3 regions of the Anabaena sp. EIM26 genome follow, and region 3 is predicted to be linked to each of the others. Evidence: predicted binding sites of a transcription regulator. Region 3 holds the regulator's gene; each other region holds the start of a gene.
The links. The regulator HrcA, encoded in region 3, represses chaperone genes, less so after heat shock. The targets are predictions, from matches to a motif close to TTAGCACTCNNGANTCNNGAGTGCTAA.
Positions count from the first base shown of each region.

Region 1 (11,048 bases), 1.6 Mb from region 3:
ATCACGGGGGATTGGGAGAGCGATCGCACTCCAATTAGCATCCCAAGGCGCTAAATTAGTTGTCAACTATGCCAGTTCTAGCGCAGCAGCAGACGAAGTAGTCGCAGAAATTATCGCTAATGGGGGAGATGCGATTGCTCTCAAAGCCGACGTTTCTCAACCAGATCAAGTAGACACGCTCATTAACACCACCATTGAAAAATTCAAGCGTGTCGATATTTTGGTCAATAATGCAGGCATTACCCGCGATACCTTACTGTTACGAATGAAATTAGAAGATTGGCAAGCAGTTATAGACCTGAATTTAACTGGAGTATTTTTATGTACAAAAGCTGTTAGCAAAATTATGCTCAAACAACGTTCTGGGCGAATTATTAATATCGCCTCTGTTGCTGGACAAATGGGCAACCCAGGACAAGCCAACTACAGCGCCGCCAAAGCAGGTGTGATCGGTTTTACCAAAACAGTTGCCAAAGAGCTTGCTTCCCGTGGCATCACCGTTAACGCCGTCGCTCCTGGCTTTATCACCACCGACATGACCAGCGATATCAAAGCCGAAAATATTCTCCAATTCATCCCCCTCGGCCGCTACGGTCAACCTGAAGAAATTGCGGGTATGGTGCGCTTTCTTGCAGCAGATCCCGCAGCAGCTTACATCACTGGTCAAGTATTTAATGTAGACGGGGGCATAGTGATGTAATTCGAGTACCGAGTATTGAGTACCGAGTACCGAGTTGTATTGATTTTCTACCTCCTGATTTCTGACTCCTGACTTCTGACTCCTACCTCCGAACTCCTCACTCCTGTAATTACGAATTACTCCTAATTCTTTGCCAGATAGTAAAACCCAAAAGCAAAATAATACTAGCGGCAGATGTGAGCATAACTGCTAAATTCATACCTTGTATTCTCATAGCCAGCAAATTAAAAAACAAGGTAATTGACCACAGAGTCAAAGCTGCGTGGCGTTGGGATAACCCCCAAGCCAACAAACGGTGATGTAAATGGTCTTTACCGGGAGTACTCAGGGGGTTTTTTCCTGCTAGGAGTCGCCGTACAAAAACCTGAGTGGTATCTAATACTGGCAACATCAGAAATAAAACCGTGGGTACAAGAGCATAAACGGTGTTTTGTTGGAGTTTTCCTAAAATGCTAGTTGCTGCTAGTACGTAGCCAAAAAAATATGCCCCCGCGTCACCCATAATGATCCGTGAGGGATAGAAATTGTGCCTCAAAAATCCCAGTGCTGCACCTGCCAAAGCGGCTAAAACTAAGGTGGCTGCGGCTCGATTATTAAACTGAGCCGAAACCCCTAACAAACTCATGGCGGTAATAAAACTAATTCCTCCCGCCAAACCATCCATACCATCCATCAGGTTAATAGCATTGGTAATACCTACTACCCACAACACTGTCAACGCCATCGACAATAGCGAGTCTATGGGTGTACCAAAAGTAACTTTAATGCTAATGCCATTAGCCACCAGCAAGAGTGCCGTGATCATCTGCGCCCACAAACGCACAGAAGGAGGTAAGCCAAATTGATCATCAATAAAACCAACAAGGACTAAGATAGATCCTCCTAAAAGGATTGTTAGTACCTGAGCTAACACCCCTTGGAGTTCAATGGGTCGTAAGAGACTAGCAAGCACCAAAGCGGCAATAACACCGGCATAGATAGCCAAACCTCCGGCATTAGGTAAAGGTTCTTGGTTAAGTCGTCGGGCATTGGGTTGGTCTGCCCAACCTACCCGCAAGGCAAATTGACGTATTGCCGGAATTAAACGCCAAGTCACAAACCAAGCCAAAATAAAAGTAAATACAACCGCTAACCAGCCGGTGCCGCTAGGGTTAGCAATGCCAAGAGACTTAAGGGAGTTGTCTAGGTTCATCTCCCACTTTAACCATTACTGCTAGTATTGAAAATCAGCATCAATTGTAATATTAATCAATTTTTTATTAGAATTTCTTAATTTGAGTGGCTAAGGGACTTAGCACTCTTTGCCTGTGAGTGCTAAATTGTCTAATGGAAGCGCTAGAGAAATTAAACATGGCGAAAATTATTGCATTTGATGAAGAATCACGGCGGGCCTTGGAAAAGGGTATTAACGCTTTGGCTGATGCGGTGAAAATCACCTTGGGGCCAAAAGGTCGCAACGTCCTTTTAGAAAAAAAATTTGGTATACCTCAAATTGTCAACGATGGTATCACTGTTGCCAAGGAAATTGAATTAGAAGATCCTTTGGAAAACACTGGAGCTAGACTAATCCAAGAAGTAGCATCCAAAACCAAGGATGTGGCTGGGGATGGAACTACTACTGCTACGGTTCTAGCACAAGCTTTAGTTCGAGAAGGACTCAAGAACGTTGCCGCAGGTACTAACCCTATTAGCTTGAAACGGGGAATTGATAAAACCGTTGAGGCACTCGTGCAAGAAATTGCAAAAATTGCCAAACCAGTAGAAGGAAGTGCGATCGCTCAAGTAGCTACCGTTTCGGCTGGTAACGACGAAGAAGTTGGCAGTATGCTGGCTGAAGCTATGGAAAAAGTCACCAAAGATGGTGTAATCACCGTTGAAGAATCTAAATCTCTGACCACCGAATTAGAAGTAGTGGAAGGGATGCAAATTGACCGGGGTTATATTTCTCCATACTTCATCACCAACAACGACCGGATGACGGTAGAATTTGAAAACGCCCGCATCTTAATTACTGACAAAAAAATCAGCAGTATTCAGGAGTTAGTACCTGTCTTAGAAAAAGTTGCCCGGTTAGGTCAACCTTTGCTGATCATTGCCGAAGATGTGGATGGCGATGCTTTAGCGACTTTAGTAGTCAATAAAGCGCGGGGTGTATTGGCAGTTGCCGCCATCAAAGCACCGGGATTTGGTGAACGCCGTAAAGCCTTGTTACAAGATATCGCGATCCTCACCGATGGACAGATGATTTCTGAGGAAATCGGTTTAAGCTTAGATACCGCTACTTTGGAAATGCTGGGAACTGCCCGCAAAATCACCATTGACAAAGAAAATACAACAATTGTAGCTGGCAGTGACATCAAGCCAGAGGTGCAAAAGCGGATTGCTCAAATTCGTAAACAGTTGGAAGAAACTGATTCCGACTACGACACCGAAAAACTACAAGAACGCATTGCTAAACTAGCTGGTGGTGTGGCAGTCATTAAAGTCGGTGCAGCTACAGAAACCGAACTCAAAGACCGTAAACTACGGATTGAAGATGCACTCAATGCCACCAAAGCCGCAGTTGAAGAAGGCATTGTTCCCGGTGGTGGTACAACCTTGATTCATCTGTCTTTGAAAGTAGATGCAATTAAGAACACCCTCGACCCTGAAGAAAGAATTGGGGCAGAAATTGTCCAAAGAGCCTTAGAAGCTCCCCTACGGCAAATTGCAGATAATGCTGGTGTTGAAGGTACTGTAATTGTTTCTAAAGTCAAGGAAACAGATATTAACATCGGCTACAACGCTGCTACTGGAATATTTGAAGATCTAATTGCCGCAGGTATCATTGATCCTGCCAAAGTTGTCCGTTCTGCTTTGCAAAACGCCGCTTCTATTGCGGGAATGGTCTTAACAACCGAAGCTATCATTGTTGAGAAACCTGAACCTGCTGCTGCTGCTGCCCCTGATATGGGTGGCATGGGTGGTATGGGCGGTATGGGCGGTATGGGTGGCATGGGTGGCATGGGTGGCATGGGCGGCATGGGTATGTTCTAAGTACCGAGTACTGAGTACTGAGTAAAAACCCAGGAGCTATTTGCCAGTCTTGTGGAATTCCTTCTTAAATTCTGACTCCTGACTCCTGTATTCTGTTTGATAAATTTTGATTTTTGATACAGTTTGTCTTGACAACAGGGCAAACTGTTTTTTTGTGTCTTTAGGAAATTATGATTTTTTATTGATTACGGTCGTAATTTTCATGCAGATAAAAGCATAATAGAAATGTGACTGATATGTTAGCCCCTTTACAATCCCTACAACAGGGTCACTGGTTCAAGTTAATTTGTGGAGCCAGTTTCCAACATTTACCTGCGGTCAGAAGTTTAACATTAGCCTATACTTTGGCGGGCGCTGACTGCATAGATGTGGCAGCTGATCCGGCGGTGATTGCCGCTGCCCAGGCAGGGTTACAAGCAGCTAAGGATCTGGTTAGGGATGCCCAGAAGCGGGGCTTTGGCTTTGAAGGGAATTTACCATTGCTAATGGTCAGCCTAAATGATGGAGAAGACCCTCATTTTAGAAAAGCAGAGTTTAATTCTAGTAATTGTCCGACAGATTGCCCTAGACCCTGTGAAAAAATTTGTCCTGCACAAGCGATTGTGTTTAACGATTTAAAAAATAGCTATTCAGGAATTGTGGCTCAAAAATGTTATGGCTGTGGTCGTTGCATTCCAGCCTGTCCTTATGAGATGATTGATACAGCATCATATGTGTCAACGCCGGGAGCGATCGCACCATTGATCATGTCAACGGGAATAGATGCCATAGAAATTCATACACAAATAGGGCGTTTGGAAGAATTCCAGCGTTTGTGGGCAGCAATTGCCACACCCTGGGCAGTTAATTTAAAGGTAATAGCCATCAGTTGTAACGATGGTGAGGGATTAATTGATTACCTCCAAGCAATTTATAATCTTATGTCCCCCCGTCCCCAAGTTGTAATTTGGCAAACAGACGGGCGCTCTATGAGTGGTGATATTGGACATGGAACCACCATAGCCGCAGTAAAATTAGGGCAAAAAGTTTTGGCAGCAAACCTACCGGGATATGTGCAGTTAGCAGGAGGCACAAATAGTTACACCGTTCCTAAGTTGCAGGAACTGGGACTGTTGAACGATTTTGGATTGCCGATTTTAGATTTTGGATTAGAAAACGCCAATTCACAATCTAAAATTCAAAATCCAAAATCCAAAATTGCCGGGGTTGCTTATGGTAGCTACGCTCGTGTATTGCTGTCACCCATTCTTGAAAAGTTAGAAAATAAGGAGGTGAGTAACACTAGTATTAAGACCTCTATCCGCCTGGAAGAAGAACCGGAATTACTCTGGCAGGCTGTAGAGCTTGCCCATACTCTCGTTTCCCAACTCAAGTCACAGCGGTCACGCTAATCGCTCATTCTGGACATTTTCTTCAACAGGGGTACTCGATTTTGGATTTTGGATTGACGATTTTGGATTGACTCCACCCTCAAGTGTAGAGCTTGAAGATTTTGAATTTTGGATTGACGATTTTTCTGTCAATAGAGGACGGGGCGTGTACCAAATTTTTTTAATCTAAAATCTAAAATCTAAAATCTAAAATCTAAAATTACTGGGCAACCCCTGCATCAAAGTGTCCTCGTTATCTCTAAAAACGTCAGTCACCATAGAAAGCATGACGATTACAGAAGATCTCCAAAAGTTATTAGACATTTTGCCCCAGGACTTGCGACAAGTACTAGAGAATCATCCCAAACGAGATAGTTTAGTTGAAGTGGTCTTGGATCTAGGTCGTCGTCCAGAAGCTCGGTTTCCCCATGAAGCTGAATATCTGAGCGAAACAGCCATTACTCAAGCACAGATAGATGATTGCATTCAAAGAGTAGGAACCTTTGGCGGAGATAATCGGGCAGGAATTGAGCAAACTTTACATCGAATCAGTGCTATCCGTAACCGCACTGGTAAGATTATTGGCTTGACTTGTCGTGTCGGTCGGGCAGTATTCGGCACAATTGGCATGATCCGCGATTTGGTAGAAACTGGTAAGTCAATTCTCATGCTGGGTCGTCCAGGTGTGGGGAAAACTACTGCTTTAAGGGAAATTGCCCGTGTTTTGGCGGATGATTTCAATAAACGAGTAGTAATTATTGACACCTCCAATGAAATCGCTGGAGATGGTGATATTGCCCACCCGGCCATCGGTCGTGCTAGACGAATGCAAGTTACTAAACCAGAATTACAACATCAGGTGATGATTGAGGCGGTGGAAAACCATATGCCAGAAGTCATTGTCATTGATGAAATTGGCACGGAATTGGAAGCTTTAGCAGCTCGTACCATTGCCGAAAGGGGGGTGCAATTGGTAGGAACTGCTCACGGAAACCAAATCGAAAACCTGATCAAAAACCCTACCCTTTGTGATTTGGTTGGGGGTATTCAAGCGGTGACGCTAGGAGATGACGAAGCGAGAAGGCGGGGTTCTCAAAAGACTGTTTTGGAACGCAAAGCCCCTCCCACTTTTGAGATTGCTGTGGAAATGTTGGAGAGACAGCGCTGGGTAGTTCACGAAACTGTAGCTGATACTGTAGATACTTTATTAAGGGGTCGTCAACCTAACCCGCAAACGCGAACTGTGGATGAAAAGGGCAAAGTGGCAATTAGCAGACAGTTATCTGTGGTTAATGGTCGTGGGGGTAGTTTACCTAGTGAGGAAGAATCTTTCCCAGCGATGAAGCAGGCTAATGGCTGGCGTTCTTCTGGTCAAATGGTTGCTTTACCACCTTTGTCTCTGGAACGTGAACGGGTGACAGGACGCAGTGAATTTGACCGCTTGTTAGATGAATCTTTCAATTATTCTGAAAGTATTGATTTTAGTAGTTCTACTAAGCAAGCAGGGCCAAATGGGGAAGATTTGCCATTACATATTTACCCCTATGGAGTGAGTCGTCACCAATTGGAACAGGTGATTAGTGTGCTAAGTTTACCTGTGATTTTGACAAAAGATATAGATAATGCTGATGCTATTTTGGCATTGCGATCGCACGTCAAAAATCACGCTAAATTAAGGCAGATGGCCAAGGCTCGTCATGTCCCAATTCATGTCATCAAGTCCAGCACCATTCCTCAAATTACTCGCGGTTTACGTCGATTGCTGAACATTGATGATCCAGAAATGGGCGATGACCGAGAATTACAATTGTTACTGCATCGGGGCGGCGATGATGAGATGGACGCTTTGGAAGAAGCAAGACTTGCTGTTGAGCAAATTGTGATCCCCAAAGGTCAGCCAGTCGAGTTATTACCTCGTTCTTCTCAAGTTAGGAAAATGCAACATGAGTTGGTAGAACATTATCGGCTCAAGTCAGACAGTTTTGGGGAAGAACCAAATCGGCGGTTAAGAATTTATCCAGCTTAACCCCGTTCAAAACCTTGACAAAACCCCTCTTTTTCATCAAGAGGGGTTAATTTGTGGGTTCAATTAATTTAAAGCCCCAAGGTTTCATAACTGCGATCGCTAGTTCTCTATCTACACCTACATAAGCTTCCCATTCAGACTGCTTATCTTTAGGATGTCCCTCACCTACATGACCTGCAACTTTGATTACCGGCACACCCACCAAAGAATCGCGTTCCAACCCTTTTGGGAGGGCTAATCGCATCTTGTGACCTACAAATTTTGATGCACTGGAATTAGCTACAGATTCACGGACTAAACAAATATCACCAGCAGTCCCCCAAGTAGTTGGATAAATGTGGAGAAAACATATATAAGTTTCTGGTTTAATGGATCTTTTTAGAACTTGCATTATCTGTAATCCTTAATCAACAATTTTATCTTAACCTCCCAGGAGACCCTCACCATAACCGTTTGCAGAGTGTTCCGTAAAGTCTTACTGGCATTGCTGCGTTTACTGCATAGCATTCTCAAAGAAAGGAAATGGCTGGTGGTCGGAGGAATAGGAGGTTAAGGTGAAACCAGTCTATCTTGCAATTTTGCCACCATTTCCGCCCGTGCTGATACCCCAAGTTTGCGGAACATTCTTTTCAAAGCTTGTTTAACAGAATTTTGGGTAATCCAAAGTTTAGCCGCAATTTCACCATTGGTTAAACCTTGAGCGACTAATTCCGCAATTTCTAACTCCCTGGCTGTCAAGGGACAACTGACAGCAGACAATAATGGTTTTGGTTTCGCCCGTAGGGTAGCCAGTTTAGTTGATAAATGAATACAAACAGCACTTAAATCAGCTAAATCGCTACCATTAAAAGGCGGACTTCCTTGGTCACGGGCAAAATTTAACGTCCCTACCAAACGACCATCACAAACTATTGGCCCAGTCATCACATGATCATGACGTGAGCAAAAACGCTTCCAATCCCCAGGAGATAAGATTAATTGCTCATGGGCTGGGGCGTGACGTTCCACCACATAACGCCCTACGGGATTGCTTTCTAAACAGGCTGCGGGCATTTCTGGCAGGTCTATGTCGGTTGTAGAATAGTCATCTAAGAAATAAATACCCCAATGTTGCACGCCAAAATGGTCGCCAATAGCATCCATGAGAGCTAATTTTAATTCTTGCTCATTCTGGATATTAGCGATCGCTTGAAAAATGGCATGGAGAGTTTTAGCCATAAGAGTACCCACTTGGGGACTATACGAACCTCGATAATTACCTCTATGCTAATACCAACAGCCATAAAACTCTATTAATCACCAATAAACACATGACAGTTACTCAAATTTCAGCCCAAGAATTTTTCCAGGCTGCCTATGAAAACCGCTACACCTGGGATCAAAATTTCCCTGGTTATACCGCAGATATCACTTATAAGTATGACGGGCAAGTATTGACTGGAAAAGTTAAAATTGACGCTAATCTCAAAGCAGAAGTTTTAGACGTAGAAGACGAAGCCGCAAAAAAAGCAATTCACGGACAAGCTTGGGAAATCGCTATTCACCGTGTTCGTCGAGCCTTTGCAGATACCCACGGCGCAAATACCTTTAGCTATGGGAAAACTGATGAAACCGGTGCAATAGAAATTTTAATGGGTGGTAAAGCCGAAGGTGACAAATACAAAATTCGTAATAATGAAGTTTGCCACGTTCATCGTTTAATTCATGGAACTTACGTAACCATTGACACTTTCAGCAGTCATGATACAGGTGCAGGTTATCTGTCTCACACCTATGACTCTGTATATCATGACCCCCAAACCGGCGCACAAAAAGGTGGAAGAAGTTTCTTCACTGACGAATATGAAAAAGTTGGTGAGTATTCCATTTTAAATCGTCGGGAAATTCGCACTGAAACAGAAGGTAACATTTCAGTTCAAGAATTTATCTTTTCTAACATAGAGTTGTTAGGCTAGATTTGGAAATAGCAACTAATCTAAATCAATAGAGTCTATTTCCAATTTATTTAGATCAGCAGAATCATCTGTAGGGGCGGGGTCTTCCCTCACAAGGGTAGGTTTTTAATATGATCTGTGAAGGCAGGACTGGGAAGACAAGGAGGGAACGTAGACAAGGAAGATTTTACAGGACTTACGCAAAACAGAACCAAGGTAGGGGTAATTCATGAATTACCCCTATAAAAGAATAAGATTTTCAAGCACATTTTGCGTAAGTCTTATTCTAACTCTCAATTAACTTATGAATATTATCCTCCCAATTTGCACCATCAAAAGGTACAACTTCAAAATCACCAATCACATCTCCATCTAAACACCTGACATTCACATCAATACAATCAGGATGACTGCGGGGAATATAAAAAGAATGAATTCCACAAATATTACAAAATTTATGTTTTGCAACTCCAGTATTAAATTGATAACTTGTTAAAACATTCTCTCCTTGCCGCAAAGTAAACTTATCTTTAGGAACAATTAAATGTAAAAATCCTTTTTTTCTACAAATTGAACAATTACAATCATCAACTTTATATTTATCAACCATCACCCGAAAGCGAACTGCACCACAGTGACAACCACCCTCATAAGTAACAGTTTGATTGATATTTATTGTCATTTCTAATTGCCTAAACTATATTTTTAGAAAATTGTAGGTTAGGTTAAGCGACAGCGCAACCCCACAAAATCTCGCAAATGTTTGGTTTTATCACATCAATAAAATCTATGTAATTTTATTTTTCTGAATTTTAACTAAATTGTATTTGCCTAAAACCTGTTAAAATTATAAAATAAATATCTAAAGGTGCTTATATAATAAACCAATCACAACTTCTGGCGTTTCTAAATGTGGTAATATACCGGTATTAGCGATTCCTTGAAAATCTCTAATCACACCTTTATTTAAACTTGCTAACCTCCGTCCTAATTTGATATTAGTAAATTGTGCCTCTTCACCCCAAAAAAATACAGTAGGTATTCTCAATTGCTGAATATATAAACTCAAATCAAAATAAAGATCACCCCGTAAAAATGCCAAAGCCGAAAACTTAGCATTAGGCTTTTGTGCAGATGTCAAATAAGCCTCTACCATTTCTTGAGTAACAAGTTCTGGTTTAGCAAACAGAAAACTTCTTAAAAAATTACTAACAGCAACTTCATTCTCCGCACCTAAACCATAAATTAGATTATCCACAAAAGGCATATTAATCACCGAAAGTGGTAATTTTCTTCCCGCACCTTGACCAAAATCATCAAACCCAGAAGGAGAAACTAAAAACAAATCTTTAAATAAATCAGGTTCAGAAATAGCTAAACGAATAGCAAATGCAGCAGTTAAAGAAGAAGCTACCGCTGTTACAGGTTGACTACAAGTTTGATTAATAAACTCACTAATAGTCGTCAAATAATCTTGAATTTGGTAATCTCTTGCAGGATGATCAGATTCTCCCCAACCAATTAAATCTGGTGCTAAAATGCGATATTTATTTGCAAATGCTGGATAGACTTTAGACCATTCATAAGCAGAAGCACCACCACCAAAATTGTGTAAAAATAATAATGGTGGTAATTCTTGAATTTGAGAAATATCCCAAGGTTCACTAATTTGGGTATAATATACCATTGAACCCAAGGATGTATTAATAACCTTATGACCAAAACCAGGGGGTTGAAATTTCAGCATATATAATTATGAATTAGGAAATATTATCTTTAGTAATTTGTACAAGTTGATTGAGATTATCACCATTAATATTGTAAGCTGCACCAAACCCAATTACAAAACGTCCCGCAGTTGGAGTGAGTTGAAAAATTCTAAAATCAGGTAAACTGCGTAACATTTCAATAATTTCTCCAAAACTGTCTTGAAATTGTTCAACAATTTGATTCCATTTTTCAGTTTCCCTTGTAATTAAAGT
Region 1 is NZ_CM172472.1:654,280-665,327, reverse strand. Features, by position in the region: gene fabG (3-oxoacyl-[acyl-carrier-protein] reductase) at 1-700, shown strand, start outside; gene AC012T_RS02730 (MraY family glycosyltransferase) at 810-1,892, opposite strand; gene groL (chaperonin GroEL) at 2,051-3,736, shown strand; gene ldpA (circadian clock protein LdpA) at 3,964-5,127, shown strand; gene AC012T_RS02715 (R3H domain-containing nucleic acid-binding protein) at 5,393-7,132, shown strand; gene AC012T_RS02710 (hypothetical protein) at 7,179-7,523, opposite strand; gene AC012T_RS02705 (helix-turn-helix transcriptional regulator) at 7,682-8,350, opposite strand; gene AC012T_RS02700 (DUF3386 domain-containing protein) at 8,443-9,087, shown strand; gene AC012T_RS02695 (GFA family protein) at 9,353-9,748, opposite strand; gene AC012T_RS02690 (alpha/beta fold hydrolase) at 9,929-10,813, opposite strand; gene AC012T_RS02685 (HugZ family pyridoxamine 5'-phosphate oxidase) at 10,827-11,048, opposite strand, start outside.
Region 1: a site for HrcA is predicted at 1,992-2,018, ahead of groL (chaperonin GroEL). Genes of this name have one in related genera too.

Region 2 (11,048 bases), 1.4 Mb from region 3:
GATTTTAGTAGTCGTAATCTCCGCCACCCATACCAGCGCCAGCAGCAGGAGCGCCATCCTTAGGTTCAGGCTTGTCAACTACGATACATTCGGTTGTCAACACCATTCCCGCAATAGAAGCCGCATTTTGCAGTGCAGAACGAGTTACTTTAGCAGGATCTACAATTCCAGCAGCCAACATATCAACGAATTCGTTGGTAGCAGCGTTGAAACCTACGTTGAATTCCTTCTCTTTCACACGTTCAGCAATGACAGCGCCATTCTGACCGGCGTTTTCTGCAATTCTCTTTAGAGGTGCAGGTAAAGCACGAGCCACAATTAAAGCACCAGTCAATTCTTCATCCTTGAGGTTGCTGTTAGCCCAAACTTCCAATTGAGGAGCCAAGTGAGCCAAGGTTGTACCACCACCGGGAACAATACCTTCTTCTACAGCAGCTTTGGTAGCGTTGATAGCGTCTTCCAAGCGCAGCTTCTTGTCCTTCATTTCGGTTTCGGTAGCTGCACCAACTTTAACGACAGCTACACCACCGGACAATTTAGCCAAACGCTCTTGTAGTTTTTCCTTGTCGTAGGAAGATTCGGTTTCTTCCATTTGACGGCGGATTTGTTCGCAACGAGCCTTAACTGGAGCTTCGTTACCTTCAGCTACAATTGTTGTGCTGTCTTTGGTGATGGTGATACGGCGAGCTTTACCCAGGCTATCTAGCTTGGTGGTATCCAGCTTCAAACCAGCATCTTCGGTGATGAGTAGACCACCAGTTAAGACGGCAATATCTTCTAGCATAGCCTTACGGCGATCGCCAAAACCAGGAGCTTTAACGGCTGCAACGTTGAGTACACCGCGCAAACGGTTAACTACTAAAGTTGCTAAAGCTTCTTTTTCGATATCTTCAGCGATAATCACCAAAGGACGACCAGAACGAGCTACTTGTTCAAGTACAGGTACTAAATCTTGTACTAAAGCAATTTTCTTGTCTGTTAACAAGATGTAAGGCTCATCAAAGACTGTTTCCATCCGCTCTGCATCAGTAGCAAAGTAAGGAGAGATATAGCCTTTATCAAAGCGCATCCCTTCGGTGATTTCGAGTTCGGTGGTCATAGACTTCCCTTCTTCTAGGGAAATCACGCCTTCCTTACCCACTTTGTCCATTGCTTGAGCAATCATCTGACCGACTTCTTCGTCGTTACCAGCAGAGATGGACGCAACTTGTGCGATCGCTTTAGAATCTTCTACAGGACGAGCGTGTTCAGCAATCTTTTCCACTAAGAAAGCCGCAGCTTTATCAATACCACGCTTCAGCAAAATCGCATTAGCGCCAGCTGCAACGTTCCGCAAGCCTTCTTTCACGATCGCATGAGCCAAAACAGTAGCGGTGGTTGTACCATCGCCCGCAGCGTCATTTGTCTTAGAAGCAGCTTGACGAATTAGTGCCACACCTGTGTTTTCAATGTGGTCTTCTAATTCAATTTCTTTAGCGATGGTGACACCATCGTTAACGATTTGTGGTGCGCCAAATTTCTTCTCTAGAACTACGTTGCGACCTTTGGGTCCAAGGGTGACAGCAACTGCTTCAGCTAAGATATCAATACCGCGTTCTAGAGCGCGACGGGCGTTTTCGTTATAGATAATGCGCTTTGCCATAAGAGTCTAAATTCGGGTAGTAAGTTAAAATTTGTCTTGAATTTGGTAATTGGTGATTGGTAATTGGTTATGGGGAAAACTCTTTCCCAGTACCTCATCCCCCTCATCACCCATTTACATGACGACTGCTAAAATATCTTTTTCAGAAAGCAGCACGTACTCTTCGGTTCCGAGCTTAACGTCGGTTCCAGCGTACTTGGAGTACAGCACTTTATCACCAACTTTGATTTCTAATTCTTGACGGCTACCGTCATCATTACGCTTGCCAGGTCCAAGGGCTACAACTTCACCTACTTGGGGCTTTTCCTTAGCGGTGTCGGGCAAATACAGACCACCTGCGGTCTTCTCTTCTGCGGCGGTCACTTTTACAAAAACGCGATCGCCTAGAGGTTTAACGGTCGAAACGGTCAGAGATACAGCTGCCATAAAAATTTTTTTCCTTTAGTTAGCACTCTCAACTCCTGAGTGCTAATTTACCGAAGTGCAGCATACAATGGCAACGATTGCTTGTGTACGGGTTTCCGAACTGAGCGATCGCAACTGTACTTAAGCATAAATGCCTAATTGTGATAGTTGTCTGGTTCTGTTGCGTAAGTAATGAATATTTTTATATGGACAACATTTATTTGCAAAGCGGGGAAATTGTTATAGAACTGTAATCAGGGAACCGTTCAATGAGTAACATTACAGTAAGTCCAAAAATTGCCTTCCTCTCCCCAAAACTACTAAAGCTGTGGAAGGAACTTAAAGCCCTAAGTCATTGTGTGAAAGCTATAGGACTGGCAAACCTTCACTGAACAGCGTTCTCTTGGTTCTGAGCAGACAGTTGCTCACTCATGGACAAAACAAGCTAGTCTAGAGTCCTGGGAATGCTTAAAACTGGGACTTAAAGAGCCACATCTCAACCAGCGGCTTAGTTAGTCATCCCATTTGCATCTTCAGAACTAAAACCAACTGCTTGCGTGTTTGTTGTTCTAGGCAGATAATGGTAGTTTACCCAGATGGGGTTTGGTATAGCCAAACAAAACCGGAAGTCATTGAGCGGATCATCCCAGAACACTTAATCGGCATAATGGTGGTGGAAGCATAAGCCTTTTTAACCCATCCTTTGCCAGAAACTTCCCCGGTTTCTCGTGAACCTCTAAATAGAGGCTTAACATCCAAAGGATATAGTAGAGCAACAGTAAGCGAATGAAAGTGCGGGTAAGTTTTGAGCTAGGGTCATCTTCAGCTAAATACTGAACTTGTCAACCAGAAAGATTATTATTTAATCAGGTTTAATCAGGTTTTTTAGCCCGCCCCTTTCAAAGCGATATATAATAGCGCATTATAAATACTATTGCTCTCCGTATCCTTACTGGAATTTTGCCATCGAGCTACTAGTAAGATTGAAAGTGACCTTCACTTTTTAGACTTCGAGGCAGCAAAGGCAAGTTAAGTGGGAAAAACAACAACATCTCAATAATCCACCATAGAGGATAACTAATCAAGACCTTGATGGATCGAAGCGCGACAAGTGCCACTGCTATGAAAGAGTCCAGCATGAAAGATCACAAACGACTTCTATTGATTGATGACGACCCTAACCTCATCTTGCTGGTGAAGGATTACTTAGAATTCCGAGGATACGAAGTCATCACGGCCGAAAATGGACGAGAAGCTCTGGATATTTTAGAACATGATGTTCCAGACATGATCATCTGTGACGTGATGATGCCGGAAATGGACGGGTACACTTTTGTGGAACAAGTACGCCAAAATGAACGTACAAGTTGGATTCCCGTCCTCTTCCTCTCCGCTAAGGGACAAAGTGCAGACCGAGTGAAAGGTCTAAACAAAGGTGCTGACGTATACATGGTCAAACCCTTTGAACCAGAAGAACTCGTAGCACAAGTAGAATCCTCACTAAAGCAAACCATCCGTTGGAAAGAACATCAGACAAAGGGAGGGGAAAACGGTTCCCGTATCCAAGTTCCCTTCGATGTACAGCTAACCCCAACCGAACTGAAGGTAGTCCAGTTTGTAGCCAGGGGTTTAGCTAATCGGGAAATCGCTGAAGAATTAAACGTCAGTCAGCGTACCGTGGAAAGCCATGTTTCCAATATGTTGGGTAAAACCAATCTCCACAACCGTACCGAACTAGCGCGTTGGGCGATTGAAAATCAAATGGCTTAAACCCTCTGCTGATTTACCGAAGTTCTGAGTTTTGAGTTAGGACATAATAGCTCAAAACTCAAACTGGTTACGTAACTTGACTTCAGTTTGAGAGCTAATAAATTATGAATTGTGAAGTCGAACGTGGATTTTTAATTCAAACTTCATAATTCATAGTTTATGATACAGCCCTCAACTGCTATGTTCCAACCCGGATATCACCTAAAAATATCACTACATCACCCCCACGCAAATCCCCCATTTTCCCAGATGGAAAGGAAATATAGCTCATACGGGCTGATAAATCTTTACACAACAGAAAATTAAATTAAAAATCAACATTTTGCAATATACGCAAATTAGCAATTATTTTTTACAAAATTAGTGTATGTGTCTTAAATAAAACTAGTTATATAGTATTTACTTCAATGCTTGTTATTAAAAAAACAAAGTAATTGCAAAAAAAACTTAATGCCAGTAGAAAAATAAGATTTTTGAAAGAGACGCTATGTAAAACGTCTCGATAAAGTTAAGATTACACAGGTATATAAGAGTACGATAACCAGTATACACCCCACAAAGTTAGCCCAACCAAAATAACAGTTACTATCAATTTCCAATTAATTGGTTTTTCTGGCAAAGTATCCGTGATAATAACCGGACTGCCAGGAGGGTTAAATTGATCGAGTAACTGGTTAACATTGGCTTGGTTTCTCACTACTAAATCAACACCAGTCCAAATATATTCCTTATTGTAAAGGTTGGGACTTTTCTTCACACCACCGAAATTGTTAAACAACGCATCATCAAAATAAGTGGTGTCGGTTACGGCTTGGTTATGAAAGGCAATTAACGGGGGATTATAGTCCTTATTGGAAAGCGAAAAGTAGATTTTCTTCTCTTCACTAGCTATACAGTCAAAATTGGATTTTTGTTGCCCAAATCCTGGTTTAGCCCAAGACTGGGGCTTGACAATTTTATCATCTACACCATGTAGAATCCCAATAGGTAAAATTAATTTACTACCGATTTTACGGATATTTATTGGGTTTTCTGCAAAGGGAGAATTAAAGAGTTTTAAAATCCAGAGAGCTATCTGCGGAATGCCCATTTCCGTACTTGGGGCTGGATCAGCAGTAATAATTTGTTTGGGTAAAAATCTTTGTTGATTTGGTTCGAGATAAAGAGGCCAACTCAGTGCTAATAATCCTCCCAAAGAATGACCAAATAGATAAAAGTCAAACTCTGATTGGGCAATATTGGGATAATCATCAGATAACTTTTTCCAAGCTCTATCAGTAATATCTATCGCTTGGTCAATCCATTCTAAAGGACTATGTAAAAGACTTAAGCCAACGGTGGAAATAAGTTTGATTAAATTCTGTCCATAGCGACGATTGAACCATGAAAACAGCACTTTAATCACAAAAATGATTACGACTAAGGCTAAAGAAACTCGAAGATAATTGACGAAATTAGGTTTGATTAATTTGCGGGCAACTTTCCCTATTTCTCGCCGCCGTTTTTGCTGTTGATCTAAAGTATCTCCTAGTTTAAATTTCTCACCTTTGGAAATAACATTTTGCAGAATTTTCCACCAGGATAATTCATGCTTTTCTTGATTATCTCTATACGCTGTTTTCTGTTCTATATCATCTGGATAGGTACTTTTTTGAAAATCTGGAAAAACTACATAATAGCCTTGTTTAGCCAATTCTTCTAAATGATCTTCATAGAATTTTGGCATACACAAAGCAAAGCCGTGTAAGTAAGTAATTAATCTGAGTTTTCCTTGCTCATCACGATAGGGAGCATCAGGAGCATAGACTTGGATAAAATTACCTTGAATGTGACTACCTGACTGGTAGATTGTGTAGCCTTTTTTTGTGTCTATAGTATGCTCCCATTCTAAGGCTTTTTGACTTGCAGCATCTACCATCAATATCTCTTTTTCTTTTTGAGGAGGTTGCTTACCGATAACTTGTATTTGCTGCTCTGTGAACAACAAACTTAAAGCCAAGATCAATTCAGATGCACTACCAGGAAGTGTCCCGATAGTTGATGAAGGCATAGCATTACCAAGTAGGGCAATAAATGTTCCTACAAATAACCATGACCATTTCAGTCTGACCCAAATGCCAATACCAATTAGTAGCATAAACAAATTAACTACAATGGTAATAATTGGTGGGCCACTCAGATTCTCAGGGACATAACGCAAGATTCCCGCAAAAAACTCTGGTTTTAATTCTATTCCTATATAGTTCTTGGTAATATCTATCCCAGCCAGTACAAATGCAATTCCCCAAGCTAAAATTCTCACTAATGTAACTGCCCAAGCTGCTCCAGCACGGTAAGCAAGTTCAACACCAATAACAATAAACAGTGGCAAAACTAAGTAGTGCAAGAGATAGCGAATCATGCTGAGACTTTCTAAAAGCTCTCCTGCACCAATAAGTTTTCCTGTTACCAGAATAGAATTGTCATAGCTAAGACTGACTAACAATAAGGGAGTTACAATCATCGCTACACTGGATGATTTTCGCCACAGACTAACCCCCCAACCTATTAATATCCATGCCATCACAGCTATACTGAGATGTCCCAGGGGATATATGATTGACAAAATATTGTTAATTGGCGCATCTTCAATTATTGATAGGAGCATATTGCTAATTCTTTATTGCTAATTCTTTGTTGATGATTAATTTTTCTTGATTAGTCTTTCTAAATTGAGTAATGCCTTTGTCGTAGACTAGCCAGGTGAAAATAGCTACTCCTGCTTCTGTCCCACCTAAGTCATGGAGGATATGAAATAAAGCATTGAACGCTATTTGGGGGTCTGTATAAGGATTGCCACCATACTTATCTAGAAGAAATACAAAACTTAAGTTAACTCCTACTGAAAAGAAGGGAACGAGGATAATTTTCCAATCTTTGAGTAGCTTATAACCTCGATAAGTCAAAATACCAAAAACTAAAGTCAGTGCAATATAGATTGGCACTTTAAAACTAGGGTTATTAGCTTGATAACCTAACGGGTATAAAATGGAGATAACTAACAAACTAATAGCAAACAAAATGTTAACTATTCTGGTGAGAATAGTTATCTTGAGAACTAAGCCATCTGACCACAATACAAATGATGAAATCAAAAAAAAGTAGAACATGAAATTCAGCATTGTAAAATCGTTGGCATAATACCAGCATTGGGTAACGTGCCAACCAATTTCAGCAGCGATCGCCACCATTACAAAAGCTAGACCTAGTTGAGAAGCAAAAATAACTTTAAATCCCAATCCCAAATTTTTTAACCCAGCATAAAAAATTCTCATTGCCAAGGGAATCAGGGCAAAAGTGATAATGTGTGTGAGAATTAATGCAAATTTCCAACCACCAGTAATGCAAGTTCGCTTTTGATCAATTAACTGCGATTCGGCGATTTCTGGCAATATAGTCAGGGTGTAACCAAATCCAAATAGTACTATACAGAAACAGAGAGCGATAAAAGCTAAATCAGCATTAAATATTTTGCTGGTGCTATCTTCTTGAAGATTTTCCATCGGTTCAATGCGTTATTTTCTCTTGATTAGAACAATGCTTTTTTTGCCATAGAAAACTTAATCGGCTGGCAAAAATCTCAGCAATTTCCAAACACAAATAGCAAATATTTCATATATTTTTATAAAATTGAGCTATGTTGTGTTTGGCAGAAAAGCTATATCAACTCTTCAAATAAATCAAGGCTGATTATGCTTAGAAATCAGAACTTAAGTTAACAGTTAACCTGACATTATCTGGTTTAAAACCACTTCCTGCTGCCATATAGATCGTATCTCCAGCGTCCAAAACAGCCGGACCACCGCAAGCTCTAATTAGGTTGGTATCTTGCGTTACTGCTTGAGGATTACAACCAAATTCAATCTTTCCATCAGGACCTTTAATTAAAATGCTGTTAATTTTTCCAGTTGCAGTTGCAGGTTCTAAGCAAACCTTCACAGAGCGAATCACGGCTGGATAGGGTAACTGGTTCTTCACCTCATATTCAAAACTTCCATTCACAACTGGTATTTCTTTGAAAATATTTCCTGGGATAGGTCTGCAACTATCTGCCATTGCTGTTGTCGGGGAAAAGAACATCAAACATGACAGAGCAAATGCAAATATCAGCACCTTTGCACAGTCCATAGACTTTTTCAATGAATTCATGATCATAGTCCTTGTTTAGCTTGTAATTTGTAATGCCAAGTAGTTGAGGAACATGGTTGATTTAGAGTTTCTAAAATTGAACTCAGAAATCGTTGTGTTTTTTGTTCCTGCCTTTAAGACGATTTCAGATGGCAATTTGTGAATTTTTGAACTAGAAATTATTTGTCGAACTTTTTTTGGGGAATAATTAATCCTGAGTACAGCATGGCGTAAATAAACCAACGGTTCGACGAGCTATCCCTGAGGGATGCTATTTCATGGAGGGGTAAACCTAACGTTTATTCTCTATTGCCAAAAATTTAAATCCTACCTTTCGCACCCTAAACTGTCACACAACGAAAATGGGTCGTTTGGAAATTTGGGATCGGCGATCGCCTATGAATATTAGTTAAGTTTTGTCAAAAATCCAACATTAAATGTGGATAAAAAACAGAAAAAACCGATTGTGACACTGGGGGTGTGGGAGATGCGTTAAATACAAGGACTGATAATGGACTAACATCTATTTACGTAGTTTTTCTACGTATTTTTTCTATTGTTTCTGGATATAGAGAAACACGCATTAACAAGTTTATAAATGAATTAATATATTTAAATGAATAGTAACTAAGATTAGGGTATATATAAATCAATACTATGGTAGAGACGTTGTAAATAACGTCTCTAAAGTCATTAAAACTCCGCGCTTTGTGGTGTGCGAGGGAACGGAATTACATCACGAATATTGCCCATACCCGTCATAAACTGCACTAATCTTTCAAAACCCAAACCGAAACCAGCATGGGGAACAGTACCATAACGACGTAAATCTAAATACCACCACAAATCTTCGGGGTTCATACCTTGGGCTAAAACCCGTTTTTCTAACACATCTAGCCTTTCTTCCCGTTGGGAACCACCAATTATTTCTCCTATTTTTGGTGCGAGAATATCCATTGCGCGAACGGTTTTTTCATCATCACTCAACCGCATATAAAAAGCTTTGATTTGGGCGGGATAATCTGTAACAATTACAGGCTTTTTAAACAGTTGTTCTGCTAAATAGCGTTCATGTTCTGATTGCAAATCTGCACCCCAACTAACAGGATAGTCAAATTTAACATCAGCCTTTTCTAAAAGTTTGACTGCTTCTGTATAAGTCAATCTTTCAAATTGATTATTAATAATGTTATTGGCGGTTTCTAAGACAGTTTTATCAATCCGTTCATTGAAAAATTCCATGTCTTCTGGACAGGTTTCTAATACATATTTAAAAATATATTTAAGAAACTCTTCCGCTAAATCCATATCACCTTCTAAATCACAAAAAGCCATTTCTGGTTCAACCATCCAAAATTCTGCTAAGTGACGAGAAGTGTGAGAATTTTCCGCGCGAAAGGTGGGGCCAAAGGTGTAGACGTTAGTAAAAGCCATTGCCATAATTTCGGCTTCTAATTGTCCACTTACTGTTAAATAAGCAGGTTTACTAAAGAAGTCTTGGCTGTAATCAATTTCTTGATTTTCGGTGCGAGGAACGTTCTTTAAATTAAAATTGGTAACGCTAAATAATTCTCCCGCACCTTCGCAATCACTAGCAGTAATAATAGGAGTATGTACCCACAAAAATCCTTTTTCTTGAAAGAATTGGTGAATAGCGGCTGAACAAGCATTTCTCACCCGAAATACTGCACCAAAGGAGTTAGTTCTAGAACGCAAATGTGCAATGGTTCGCAAAAACTCAAAGGAATGACGTTTCTTTTGTAGAGGATAGGTATCAGGATCAGCATCACCGTAGACTTTGACGCTATCAGCTTTTAATTCTATCCTCTGTCCTTTCCCTTGGGAAGCCACAAGTACACCTGTCACTTCCACAGAAGCACCAGTATTTATTTGTTTTAATATTCCTTCGTAGTTTGGTAAATCTTGATTAATGACAATTTGCAAATTACCTAGAGATGAGCCATCATTGACTTCCAGAAATGCAAAGCCTTTTAACTCGCGTTTTGTTCTTACCCAAGCTTGAATCACCAGAACTTCTTCTGGTTGACCAGTTTTTAATATTTCTGCAATGCGACGATTTACCATTTTCTACAATTTGTATTTTGTCAATGTATATATTATTAATTTTATGAAAAATTAACAGTTTCAGCCAATCAAAAATCCCAATTTGGAATTACCCAGCACAAGACTTTAATAGCCAGCCTATAATTATACCTAAACCACCAAAGCGGACAGATTGCCAAAAAGGTCTTTTCAGGCTATTCCAAGAAAATAACTGGCTTTCTAAGTTAAGTTCTAACGCCTCTAACTGTTTTTGAATGCGCTTTAGCTCTGACTTAATTTCTGGGGGCTGCTTTTTATTTTGTTTCAGATTTTTTAATTCTTGTTGCCATTGTGCCTTTTGTTTTTGATCTTGTTGCACTTGGGCATATCTTTCTTTTAATAATCGGAGTGAAGTTTCTACTTCTTCTAGTTCCTGTTCAAAGTCTGGCTGCTGGTTTTCCTGTAAATTAGTCATTGGTGATTGGTCATTGGCTATGATGATTAAATCATAACTGTTACTCTTCACTCACCACTTGGTTTTATGTCTCAAACTAGTCAACTGAATGAAATCAGCACTCTAGAACTGGCTCAAGCCCTGATAGAAAGGCTAAGTATCTCCCCTAATGATTGGCATCGCCTCAAGTCTAACCGCAATTCCCGTGCTAGTGAACAGGTAGCGGCTGCGATGGTGTTTCTCCTCAAAAACCAGCCTCAAGAAGCTCAAGCGAGATTAGAACAGGCTATTGGTTGGTTAGATAAGTCAATTTCTGCCCCTCCTTGTGAAAGTCACGGAAAAAAATGAGGGAAATCTATATCAGGATTAGGGGCGTATTGCAATACGTCCCTACTTGGGGTTCCTTCATCGCCGTAATGATAGAAGGCGACGGGTTTCTAGTTGCTTACAAAGCCGCAATTCTGTGCCTTTACGGTTCCACTCTACCTGATCAAAGATTAGATGCAGAAGAGACATACCGCGTCCACTTTCGGCTTCATCTGGTGGTAAATAGTCTGTAGGATCGCT
Region 2 is NZ_CM172472.1:842,130-853,177, reverse strand. Features, by position in the region: gene groL (chaperonin GroEL) at 5-1,642, opposite strand; gene groES (co-chaperone GroES) at 1,757-2,068, opposite strand; gene AC012T_RS03605 (response regulator transcription factor) at 3,140-3,817, shown strand; gene AC012T_RS03600 (alpha/beta fold hydrolase) at 4,332-6,464, opposite strand; gene AC012T_RS03595 (hypothetical protein) at 6,469-7,359, opposite strand; gene AC012T_RS03590 (hypothetical protein) at 7,553-8,005, opposite strand; gene asnS (asparagine--tRNA ligase) at 8,678-10,069, opposite strand; gene AC012T_RS03580 (sll0565 family protein) at 10,158-10,502, opposite strand; gene AC012T_RS03575 (DUF6439 family protein) at 10,569-10,829, shown strand; gene AC012T_RS03570 (ATP-binding protein) at 10,887-11,048, opposite strand, start outside.
Region 2: a site for HrcA is predicted at 2,088-2,114, ahead of groES (co-chaperone GroES). Genes of this name have one in related genera too.

Region 3 (11,048 bases):
GCATCGTGACAGTCATACTTGTCAATACTGTGGCTACACAGGAGACGAGTTGACCTTAGATCATGTCATGCCGCGATCGCGTGGAGGGGGGGATACCTGGGAAAACATAGTTACGGCTTGTGTACGTTGCAACGTCAAAAAAGGTTGTCGTACACCTCATGAAGCCCGTATGCCTTTGCGCCATCCTCCGCGTCAACCTTATAGTAGCCTCTACTTTGAGGTGACAAAACATCTGAAGAGTGGACTTCATCAAGAGTGGCAAAAATATGTAATAGGACTTTGACGTTACAAAAAATCAGCCAGACATCAAGGTATAAGTCTTCACTTGTGAGTATTACTGTTTGACTTTAGCCAGTTAAGCATACCACAAGTAGAGGGTTTAATTTGGTGTTGGTTGGTGTTCATCCGCAGTTTTTCAGGAACGTTCCCAAAAGCTGGAATAGGGTGCTGCCAAAATTTAGCTAACCTAAAATATAGGCAGACTTATAATCATACATCATTCTGTGAAGTATGGTCTATTGCTGCTGAAAATTATTAAAATTTACAAATCACAAATTCAAGACTGAAAATACGAAGACAGGATTATAGCCAAACTTAGATCAATATTCAAGTCAGAATCAGCGTCTGAGCAAAATTGCCTAATTTTCAAAATACTTTCAACACTCTAGCCTGATGTGATCAATTATTGAATAATGCTGTCGAAAAAAATAGACCCACCTCAGCAGTGCAAAGACTGTAAATTTCTGCCAAGATCATAATGTGTGGCTAAACCAGTGATGCGCTGATCGGAGTATCTCGGAAGGCATACACAAGCCACCACGCTGACTACTAAATGCCCTATGTACTTGAATTCTTCAGTTACTCAATTTGATAATTTATCGTTAGAACTAAAACCGGAGGAAGTTGAGATAGATAAAGAATCTTATGAACTTCCACCACTTGCCAGACCTTCTTTGCCAGGATCAAATGGTGATGGAGGAGGTATATATTTAGCTCAACGTGGCAATAATTCCCTGGCTGGACAAAAGTCAGAAGAGTTACAAAAAACCCTGCTCTGTCATAGACATGAGCGTCATTTGGTAATTCTACAAGATTTTCCTGACCCTGATGCGCTTTCATGCGCTTGGGCTTACCAATTAATTACTCAACAATACGATATCAAATGTGAAATTGTTTATGCTGGAACCTTAAGCCACCAAGAGAATATTGCCTTAGTTAAGTTAACTAACTTACCCGCTCAACGCTGGACAATGCAATCCCTGAAAAGTAAAGATTTGTCATCGTATCAAGGGTTTGTATTAATTGATAACCAGGGAACCACATCACAGCTTTTATCAGCAGTACAACAGGCAGGAATTCCCTTAGTAGTGCTAGTTGACCATCACAGCTTGCAGGGGGAACTGAAAGCCGAATTTGTTGATGTGCGTCCTTACGTGCGAGCAACGGCAACAATTTTTACTCAATATTTACAAGCGGGGTTACTGTCCTTAGATAGCAGCATTAGCCAACACGTTAAATGCGCTACTGCCTTAATGCACGGTTTGCGCTCAGATACCAATCGGTTAATGCAAGCGCAGGAAGAAGATTTTATGGCTGCTGCATATCTGAGCCGATTTTATGATGCTCAGTTGCTGAATGCCATTTTACAGGCAAATCGTTCTAAGCGGGTAATGGATGTGATCGAGCGATCGCTCAAAAATCGCATTGTCCAAAATAACTTTTCCATAGCTGGGGTTGGTTACTTACGCTACGACGACAGAGATGCTATTCCCCAAGCGGCTGATTTTCTTGTCACAGAAGAAAATGTTCACACCGCAGTAGTTTATGGCATCGTTCACGATGAAGACGACGAACTAGAAGTAGTCATAGGTTCCCTCAGAACCACAAAACTTACCCTAGACCCGGACGAATTTATTAAAGAAGCCTTTGGACAAGATAGCACCGGACGGTTTTTTGGTGGTGGACGTACTGGTGCAGGAGGGTTTGAAATTCCGATGGGTTTTCTATCTGGTAGCAATGAAAATTCTGCTTATGCAAAAATGAAATGGGAAGTTTATGATGCTCAAATCAAGCAGAAATTGTTGAAGTTAGTAAATCCTAGAGATAACCCAATTCAGTCGTAGTAGGAGATTGGGAAGTGGGGAGAATTGCTAACTCCTCACTATTCAAATCAGGAATATCAAGAAACTGGTTGATCAGACGTTAATTTTCCTTTTGTCTGTCCTGTTGCTATTGATAAAATTTTAGATGAGGTCTGTTAATTCCTGTGTCATCTTCGATCACCTTTTTCCTGATTTCCAATCTTCACCACCTGGTAATTGAATTAAAATTTCTACAATAGCTTTAGATAACTCTTTCGCCGAATGTGAATATGTCAATTCCAGAAATCTCAAGCCAGTAGAAATTATCTGATTTTGCTCTACCATTTCTGATAGTTGAAATTCATTATAGATGCCATTCATAACTTCAAGACTTGCATCAGCTATTGCTAGATCAATTCCTTCTTCTATCCAATTATTCCATTCATCTTGATTAATATAATAGGATTTTTTATTTTCTTTGAGATTAATATCTTGAATTTCTATTAATGCATTCCGAATAGAAGCAGCCCAAGAATTTGTCAAACGTTGTTCTAAGTGATTTTTAATCAAATGTATTAATAATACCTTCAAAAAAGATTTAATTTGCCGTAAAATAGCTTTTTTGCTCATCCCCTCCAACTCATCTACAATTACCAAAGCATCAGCATAACGCCCTGATAAAATACTATTTCTGAGGTCTATTAACTCCTGCGTCATCTTTTCTCACCTTTTTCTTAATACTTCCAATCTTTACCACCAGGTAAATTACTTAAATAATCATCAATAATATCTGGTAATTCCCTAACTGTATAATTATATGTCAATGCAATTAACTCAGTGGTATTTAAAATTAACCGTGATTTATCTAACATTTGAGAAAGTTGCTGTCGGTTAAACTTGCCATTCATTATTTCTAAACTTGCTGGACGAATTGCCGACTCTATTGCATCTTCTAATATTTCTAACCATTCATCCATATTAAGATAGTAAGATTTTTTATTGTCTTTTAAATTCAATTTCTTAATTTCTAGCACTGAACTTTCAATTGATGCAGCCCAAGAATTAGTTAATCGCTGTTCTACTTGATTTTTAATCAAATGAATGATCAATCTCACTAAAAATGATTCAATATTCCGTAAAATAGCTTGTTTACTCATCCCCTCCAACTCATCCACAATCACCAAAGCATCTGCATAACGCCCTGATAAAATACTATTTCTCAAATCTATTAACTCCTGCGTCATCTCCATTCACCTCCGAACCAACTAACCTCAATATAACAAAAACCTCCGCGAACCTCTGCGTTTACCTCCGCGTCCCTCTGCGTTTAAATACTGCCCTTCAAAAAAAGTAGAGACGTTTAAATAAAACGTCCCTACATTCTCATCCTAATAAAGCCACTTCCAATTGCGGATTTCTGGCATATCTTCACCGTGAGTCTCGATGTAGTGTTTGTGTTCAATCAACTTATCTTGGAGTTTTTGCTTCACATAAGCTGCTTTTGAACCTAATTTAGGTACACGGTCAATGACATCCATAACTAAATGGAATCTATCTAAATCATTCATCACCACCATATCAAAAGGTGTCGTTGTTGTTCCTTCTTCCTTATAACCACGGACGTGAAGATTTTTGTGGTTAGTATGACGATAGGTGAGACGATGAATTAACCAAGGATAACCATGAAAAGCAAAGATAATTGGTTTATCGGTTGTGAAAATAATATCAAAATCTTTGCTGCTTAACCCGTGGGGATGTTCACTTTGTGGCTGTAGTTTCATCAAATTAACTACATTTACAACCCGTACCTTTAGATCTGGGAAGTTTTGGCGCAGAATGTCTACTGCTGCGAGGGTTTCCAAAGTAGGAATATCTCCAGCACAGGCCATGACTACATCTGTTTCTCCATCTAAATCACTGCTGGCCCATTCCCAAATACCTAAGCCTTTGGTGCAATGTTTAATTGCTGAATCCATGTCTAAATATTGTAATGCTGGCTGCTTGCCTGCAACGATGACATTGACATAATGACGACTTCTTAAACAATGGTCAGTAACAGATAGCAAAGTATTCGCATCAGGTGGTAGATAGACGCGCACAATTTCGGCTTTTTTGTTCATTACATGATCAATAAAACCGGGGTCTTGATGTGAGAAACCGTTGTGGTCTTGTCGCCAAACGTGGGAGGTTAGCAGATAATTTAAAGAAGCAATTGGTCTTCTCCAGGGAATTTCATTAGTTGTTTTCAACCATTTGGCGTGTTGGTTGAACATGGAATCAATGATGTGAATAAATGCTTCATAGCAAGAGAAGAAACCATGACGACCTGTGAGAAGATAACCTTCTAACCAGCCTTGACAGTTGGTTTCACTGAGGACTTCCATGACTCGACCGTTGGGTGATAGGTGGTCATCTTCTGGGAGAATTTCGGCAACCCAAGTGCGGTCTGTGACTTCTAATACGGGGTCGATGCGATTTGATGCGGTTTCGTCAGGGCCAAAGACGCGGAAATTGCGGCTTTCCTGGTTGAGTTTCATGATATCCCGCAGGAATTTACCACTAACTTTAGTAGCTTCTGCGATCGCTTTACCAGGAGAAGGAACAGCTACAGCATAATCTTCAAATTCGGGCATAATCAAGTCACGCAGCAACATACCGCCGTTAGCGTGGGGGTTATCTCCCATGCGACGTTGACCTTGGGGCGCTAGTTCTGCGAGTTCAGGAATTAGTGTACCGTTAACATCAAAGAGTTCTTCTGGTTTGTAACTCTTCATCCAATCTTCTAGAAGTTGCAGATGTTCTGGTTTACCAGCTATATCACCAAAAGGCACTTGGTGCGATCGCCAATAATCTTCTGTTTTCTTCCCGTCAACTTCCTTCGGACCAGTCCAACCTTTAGGAGTTCGCAAAATAATCATTGGCCATTGCGGTCGTTCCTTGAATCCATGTACCCGCGCTTCTCTTTGGATACCTTGAATTTCGGGAATAATTGTATCTAATACTGCTGCCATTTTTTGATGAACTTCCGCAGGATCAGAACCTTCCACAAAGTAAGGTTTATAGCCATAGCCGATAAATAGGCTTTCTAGTTCATCATGGGGTATTCGTGATAATACTGTGGGATTCGCAATTTTGTATCCATTCAAATGCAGAATTGGTAAAACCGCACCATCAGTAACGGGGTTGAGGAATTTGTTAGAATGCCAGCTAGTAGCTAAAGCGCCTGTTTCTGCTTCACCATCACCAACAACCGCAGCGACAATTAAATCAGGGTTATCAAAAGCAGCACCAAAGGCATGAACTAACGCATAACCTAATTCTCCCCCTTCATGAATAGAACCAGGGGTTTCTGGGGCAACGTGGCTAGGAATACCACCAGGAAATGAGAATTGTTTGAACAGTTTTTGCATCCCTTCAGCATTTTGGGAGATGTTGGGGTAATATTCGCTATAAGTTCCTTCTAAGTAAGTGTTAGCAACAAGTCCGGGTCCACCATGACCGGGGCCTGCGATGTAAATTGTACTTAAATCGTACTTTTTAATGACTCTGTTGAGATGGGCGTAAATCAAGTTGAGTCCTGGTGTGGTTCCCCAGTGTCCTAACAGCCGGGGTTTGACGTGTTCTTGTTTGAGTGGTTCTCTGAGTAGGGGATTGTCGAGGAGATATATTTGCCCAACAGAGAGATAATTGGCTGCACGCCAATAGGCGTTGATGTTCTGTAATTCTGTATCTGATAATGGCTTTATTTGTGGAGTGCTGGTAATGGTCATTTTAAACTCCAGAAAGGTATTTGCACGATTGGTGTCAGTGTATTGGTTGACTGACTCACTGCCATCTTACCTGTGATTAATTTTTTCGGTAGAAAGTTAAATATTTTTTTATCTCAATATAGAGACAACGAAAAAGGCATAGGAAATAAATCCTAGCCATAATAAAATAATAGAAATTTTTCTCAAGACGATTTAGGCAATTTAACTAAAAGCTTCTGAAAGGTAATCTGCTGCTGCGGCTACAACTGCGATCGCACTTTCATAGTCTAAACGAGTTGGCCCCAAAACTCCCACACTCCCCACCGGCACAGAACCCCGACGATAGGTAGAAGAAATTAAAGTACAACCACGAATTGGTTCTAGTGGGTTTTCTGCACCAATACGAATTGTCACCCTTGATTTCCCAATTTCCTCAGTTTCTGGTTCCTCACAGATTAAACGCCACAACTGTTCCTGTTCTTCTTCCAAAAGATGGATGATAGTTTGTACTTGCTGTAATTGGGAAAATTCTGGCTGACGCAAAACTTCTCCCACACCCCGCACCATAATTTGCGTTGCAGCTGGTGCTAGAGTACGACGTGTCAACTCTGCAATTGAATTTTTCAAGAATTCACCATAGCGTTGAAACTCTTGATCTAACTCACTCCAATCAAGTTTGGCTAACTCTAACAAACTCCGTCCGCGTAAGTGGCTATTTAAAAAGTTGGATACAATCTGTAACTCGTGATCAATTACCTCAGGATTAGGTTTAGTTTCTGAAGACGCTGTGAACAAATCCATCACCTTAGAATGCGTCTCATAACCATCTGTCACCACAATCAGCATAATTGTACCAGGTTCAATCTGCACTAATTGCAAATGTCGTAACTGTGCTGTTGCAGGTTGTGGCATAGTAATCAAAGTAATGCAGCCACTCAAAGTTGCTAAAATTTGTGCAGCACCTTGCAATAAAGCTTCCAAACTCCAATCTTCCCAAGGTCGAAGTTGTTGTAATGCTGCTTCTACCTCTTTAGTTAAAGCTTCTGTTCGTGTACCATCTCGGAAAAAAGGTGTAATTAGTTGATCAACATAAGTGCGATAACCAGAATCAGAAGGTATCCTCCCTGCTGAAGTGTGTGGTTGGTAAAGTAACCCGGATTTTTCTAAAACACCCATCACATTGCGAATAGTCGCGGAACTAACACCAAGATCAAACTCCTCAATTAGAGCTTTAGAGCCAACAGGCTCCGCAGTAGCAATGTAGTGGCGTACAGTTGCCCAAAGTATATGCTGTTGTCGATTTGTCAGCTGGACTTGCATAAGTGATATTTTACTGAAGGCAAATTTTAATCAAAGGTTGAAAAAATATTCTGGCTAGAACCGCAAAGCAAAAAAAGGTTAATAATTATTTAATTTAAGATAGCAAATTATATACTCGTATGATGGTGATTCACGCAAAATTTTCCTTTAAGTCATCATCACAGCGTATTAGCTGATACAGCTTGACCATAGCACCAAAAGCTGCGTTTAAGATGATATTTTCATCTTTTTCTGTATTCTTTCATAAGCTTCTCAGCAATGCTGTATTTTTCGATACTGATTTATTTATTTGATAGACAGGGAATGGAAATGAGGAGGACAAATCAAGTTAAAAATACTAAACTTCTGCCTCCTGTCTGCTGCCCCCTGTCTATTAATGTTAATACTGAGGAACGGAAGAATCAACTAAGATCGAATAAGCTGAAATCCCACCTGTAATATTTTTAACATTTGTAAATCCTTGAGCAACTAACCATTGACACATCTGGGCAGAACGTACACCATGATGACACAGGACAAGGGTTTCTGCATGGGGATCAAAGCGGGTAGGGACTTGCTCACCCCATGAGGCAAAATCACTCAGGGGCAGGTTGACAAAGCCTTCCAGACTTGCTATCTCAACTTCTTGGGGTTCGCGCACATCCATCAGTTGCATACTAGAATCACCTGCATCAAGACGTTGTGCTAGTTCTTCTACGCTAATTGAGGCAAAGGGTTGAACAAAAGATGTACCTGTCATGTAGTTTTTCTAAACGATCCTATACTATTCATGGTGACAGAAAAGCTGGAAAATAGGTTTAGTGAACAGTCAACGCTCATTTTATGGTTTCCTGGTAGCTGGTGTCATCGTCTTGCTACTAATTGGTATTGCTGGCTTTTATTGGTTTTTTGGTAAAAGTCCATTTAACTTCAGTGTTCCTAAATCTGAACCTGGGGCTGCTATATTTGTGTCAAAAACGTCACCTGTGATGGTGTCATTATTAATAAATCCCGACCGGTTGCAAGCAATAGACCAAAAAGGGGATATTTCCAAGCTCAAAAACAGTTTATTGTCCAAAAGTAATATAGATTTCCAAGATGATATCAAACCTTGGCTAAGTAATGAAATTACCCTGGCTGTTACTAGTGAAGATATAGACCGCGACCCAGAAAACGGGTTGCAACCAGGGTATCTGATGGCGCTTGCCACTGAGAAGCCAGAAAAAAGCCGTGAGTTTGTAGAGTTGTTATTCTCTAAACGGGCTTTAGCTGGAGCAAATTTGGCGGTTGAACAATACAAAGGTGTGAAGTTGCTTTCTGATACCCCAGAAGTAACAACACCTGAAAAAATTCAAAATCGTTTAGCTGGTGCGGTTGTTGATAATTTTGTTTTGTTTGCTAATGATGCTAAGGTTTTACGAGAAGCGATTAATAATGTCCAAGCACCGCAATTGAATTTGAGTGATTCTCCTGAATATCAAAAAGCTGTTCAAGAGTTGCCCAAAGATGCTGTAGCTGTAGCTTTTTTGAATCTGCCCATAGTTGCTAAGTGGCAAGGATGGGAATTAGTAGAATCAATCTATAATAGCCAAATTGTTTCTTTAGTATTAAATCCCCAAGGATTGCTGGCGGAAAGCACATTTTTAACAACTACAGAAGTTGCACCTCTATCTCCATTATTATCTAAACCTGTGGGTGCATTGGGCTATGTTCCCAAATCAGCAGGTTTGGCTGTTGCTGGGGTGAATTTAAGTAATTTGGGTGCAAGCGATTTAGCAAAACTGTGGAAACAAGGAACAGCTACAATCTACGGTTCAGAGGAACAGGCTATTTCTCGCTGGTTTAAACCTTTGGTGGATTTGCAAAAACGCTGGAATCTCAATTTGAGTGAGGATATTTTTAGTTGGGTGACAGGAGAATATGCGATCGCATCCCTAACTGAAGATAAACCACTTTTACCCAATCAAGCCAATTGGATGTTTGTGGTGGAAAAAACACCGCAGTTAGAAACAGGTATCGCTAGGTTAGATAACATCGCGATCAACAATGGTTTCAATGTTAGTTCTCTCATTCTCAACCAGCAAAAAGTCTCCGCGTGGACAGAGTTAACTGCTACTACTGAAGACAAATCAGCCGTCAACGTTGAAGCCAAAATCGGAGGAGTGCATACAACCATTGATAATTATGAAATTTTTACCTCTGACTTAGCAACGATGGAGAAAATTCTTACACATCAAGAAAATTCTCTTGTTGATGATCGCAATTTTCAAAATAGTATTGCTACCTTCCCCCAATCCAACCAAGGATACATATATATTGACTGGAAAAAGAGTAAAAACATTCTTGAAGGTCAGCTACCGATTCTCAAATTTGTCGAAGTGTTAGGAAAACCACTCTTTGATAATCTGCGATCGCTTACAGTCAGTAGTTATGGTAGTCAAGCAGGAACCCTCAAAGGTGGCGTGTTTTTGCAGCTTAATCGCTTCACCAAATAAATATCAATAGAAAAGTGCTATCTGTGTCACCTGGAAATGTGACACAAGCACTAGCAATTGGATCTTTTTTTACATAAAATTAGTATAGATAGTCACAAAAATCAACATCTGGGAGAGCTAACATGAGAGATCGTCGCTTCTGGCTTCACGTTCGGGGTGGCTGGCTGTTAGCTACAATTATCGCCATGATAGCTACACCTGTAGCCGCAGAGACAGCAAATTTTGGAACCCTGAAGTTGTTACCAGGTTTTGAACCAGGACAAGGAACCGTGACTGGTTATACAGGCGGATCTTATTCATTATCTGCCATGAGCAACCGCGATCGCGATAAAAATATTTGCATCGGCTTTGGTGATCCCAATCCTGATCACATCCTCGTCTTAGAAAAAGATTTCGATCAACTGAAAATACTAGTTAAAAGTGGCTACGACACCACTTTATTTATCCAAGGCCCAGACGATCAGACAATTCGTTGCGGTGATGATACAGGTAGAAGCAAAGATGCTAGTGTGAGCGATCGTCAATGGAAACGTGGCAAATATCGTATTTGGGTAGGTACATTTAATCGTGGATTCAAGCATAACTACACTTTGACTCTAGAACAATAATTCGTCATTGGAGTCAGGAGATCGAAGATTGTTCTCCCCAATCATCAATCATCAATGGCCAAGTAACGATAATATGAGAGAGTAGCTTGTCTTGCTCTCCAAGGGTACTATCTCGTGCTATCTACACTAAGTGCCGATTTTCGCATTATCTTTGAACGTGACCCCGCAGCCAGGAGTTGGTTGGAAGTCCTGTTTTGCTATCCGGGTTTGCAAGCCTTAATCTTCCATCGGTTAGCTCATTGGCTGCGTAGTATTGGTATTCCATTTTTCCCACGCTTGATTTCTCATATAGCTCGATTCTTAACCGGCATTGAAATTCACCCAGGCGCTGTAATTGGTCAAGGCGTATTTATTGACCACGGAATGGGAGTAGTCATTGGTGAAACAGCCATCATCGGTGACTATGCCTTAATTTATCAAGGTGTCACCCTTGGGGGTACTGGTAAAGAAAGCGGTAAACGCCACCCCACATTAGGCGAAAATGTTGTTGTTGGCGCTGGAGCAAAAGTTTTAGGAAATATTCAAATTGGGAATAATGTCCGCATTGGTGCAGGTTCAGTTGTTTTGAGAGATGTTCCTTCTAGTTGCACAGTTGTAGGCGTACCAGGTCGCATTATCTATCGTGCTGGAGTTCGAGTTTCCCCTCTAGAACACAACAACTTACCAGATTCAGAAGCTCAAGTAATTCGTACCTTAGTTGACCGCATTGAAGCATTAGAAGAACAAATTCAAGCTCTCCAAAGTCCGGCAAAAACTCCAGTTTTAGCAGGTAAATTTATTCAAGAGAATGAATTACCAAAAGAACACAACTTTTGT
Region 3 is NZ_CM172472.1:2,207,621-2,218,668, reverse strand. Features, by position in the region: gene AC012T_RS09575 (HNH endonuclease) at 1-283, shown strand, start outside; gene AC012T_RS09570 (DHH family phosphoesterase) at 840-2,123, shown strand; gene AC012T_RS09565 (DUF29 family protein) at 2,280-2,798, opposite strand; gene AC012T_RS09560 (DUF29 family protein) at 2,816-3,325, opposite strand; gene AC012T_RS09555 (phosphoketolase family protein) at 3,470-5,851, opposite strand; gene hrcA (heat-inducible transcriptional repressor HrcA) at 6,053-7,150, opposite strand; gene AC012T_RS09545 (rhodanese-like domain-containing protein) at 7,530-7,889, opposite strand; gene AC012T_RS09540 (DUF3352 domain-containing protein) at 7,951-9,624, shown strand; gene AC012T_RS09535 (hypothetical protein) at 9,747-10,232, shown strand; gene cysE (serine O-acetyltransferase) at 10,347-11,048, shown strand, end outside.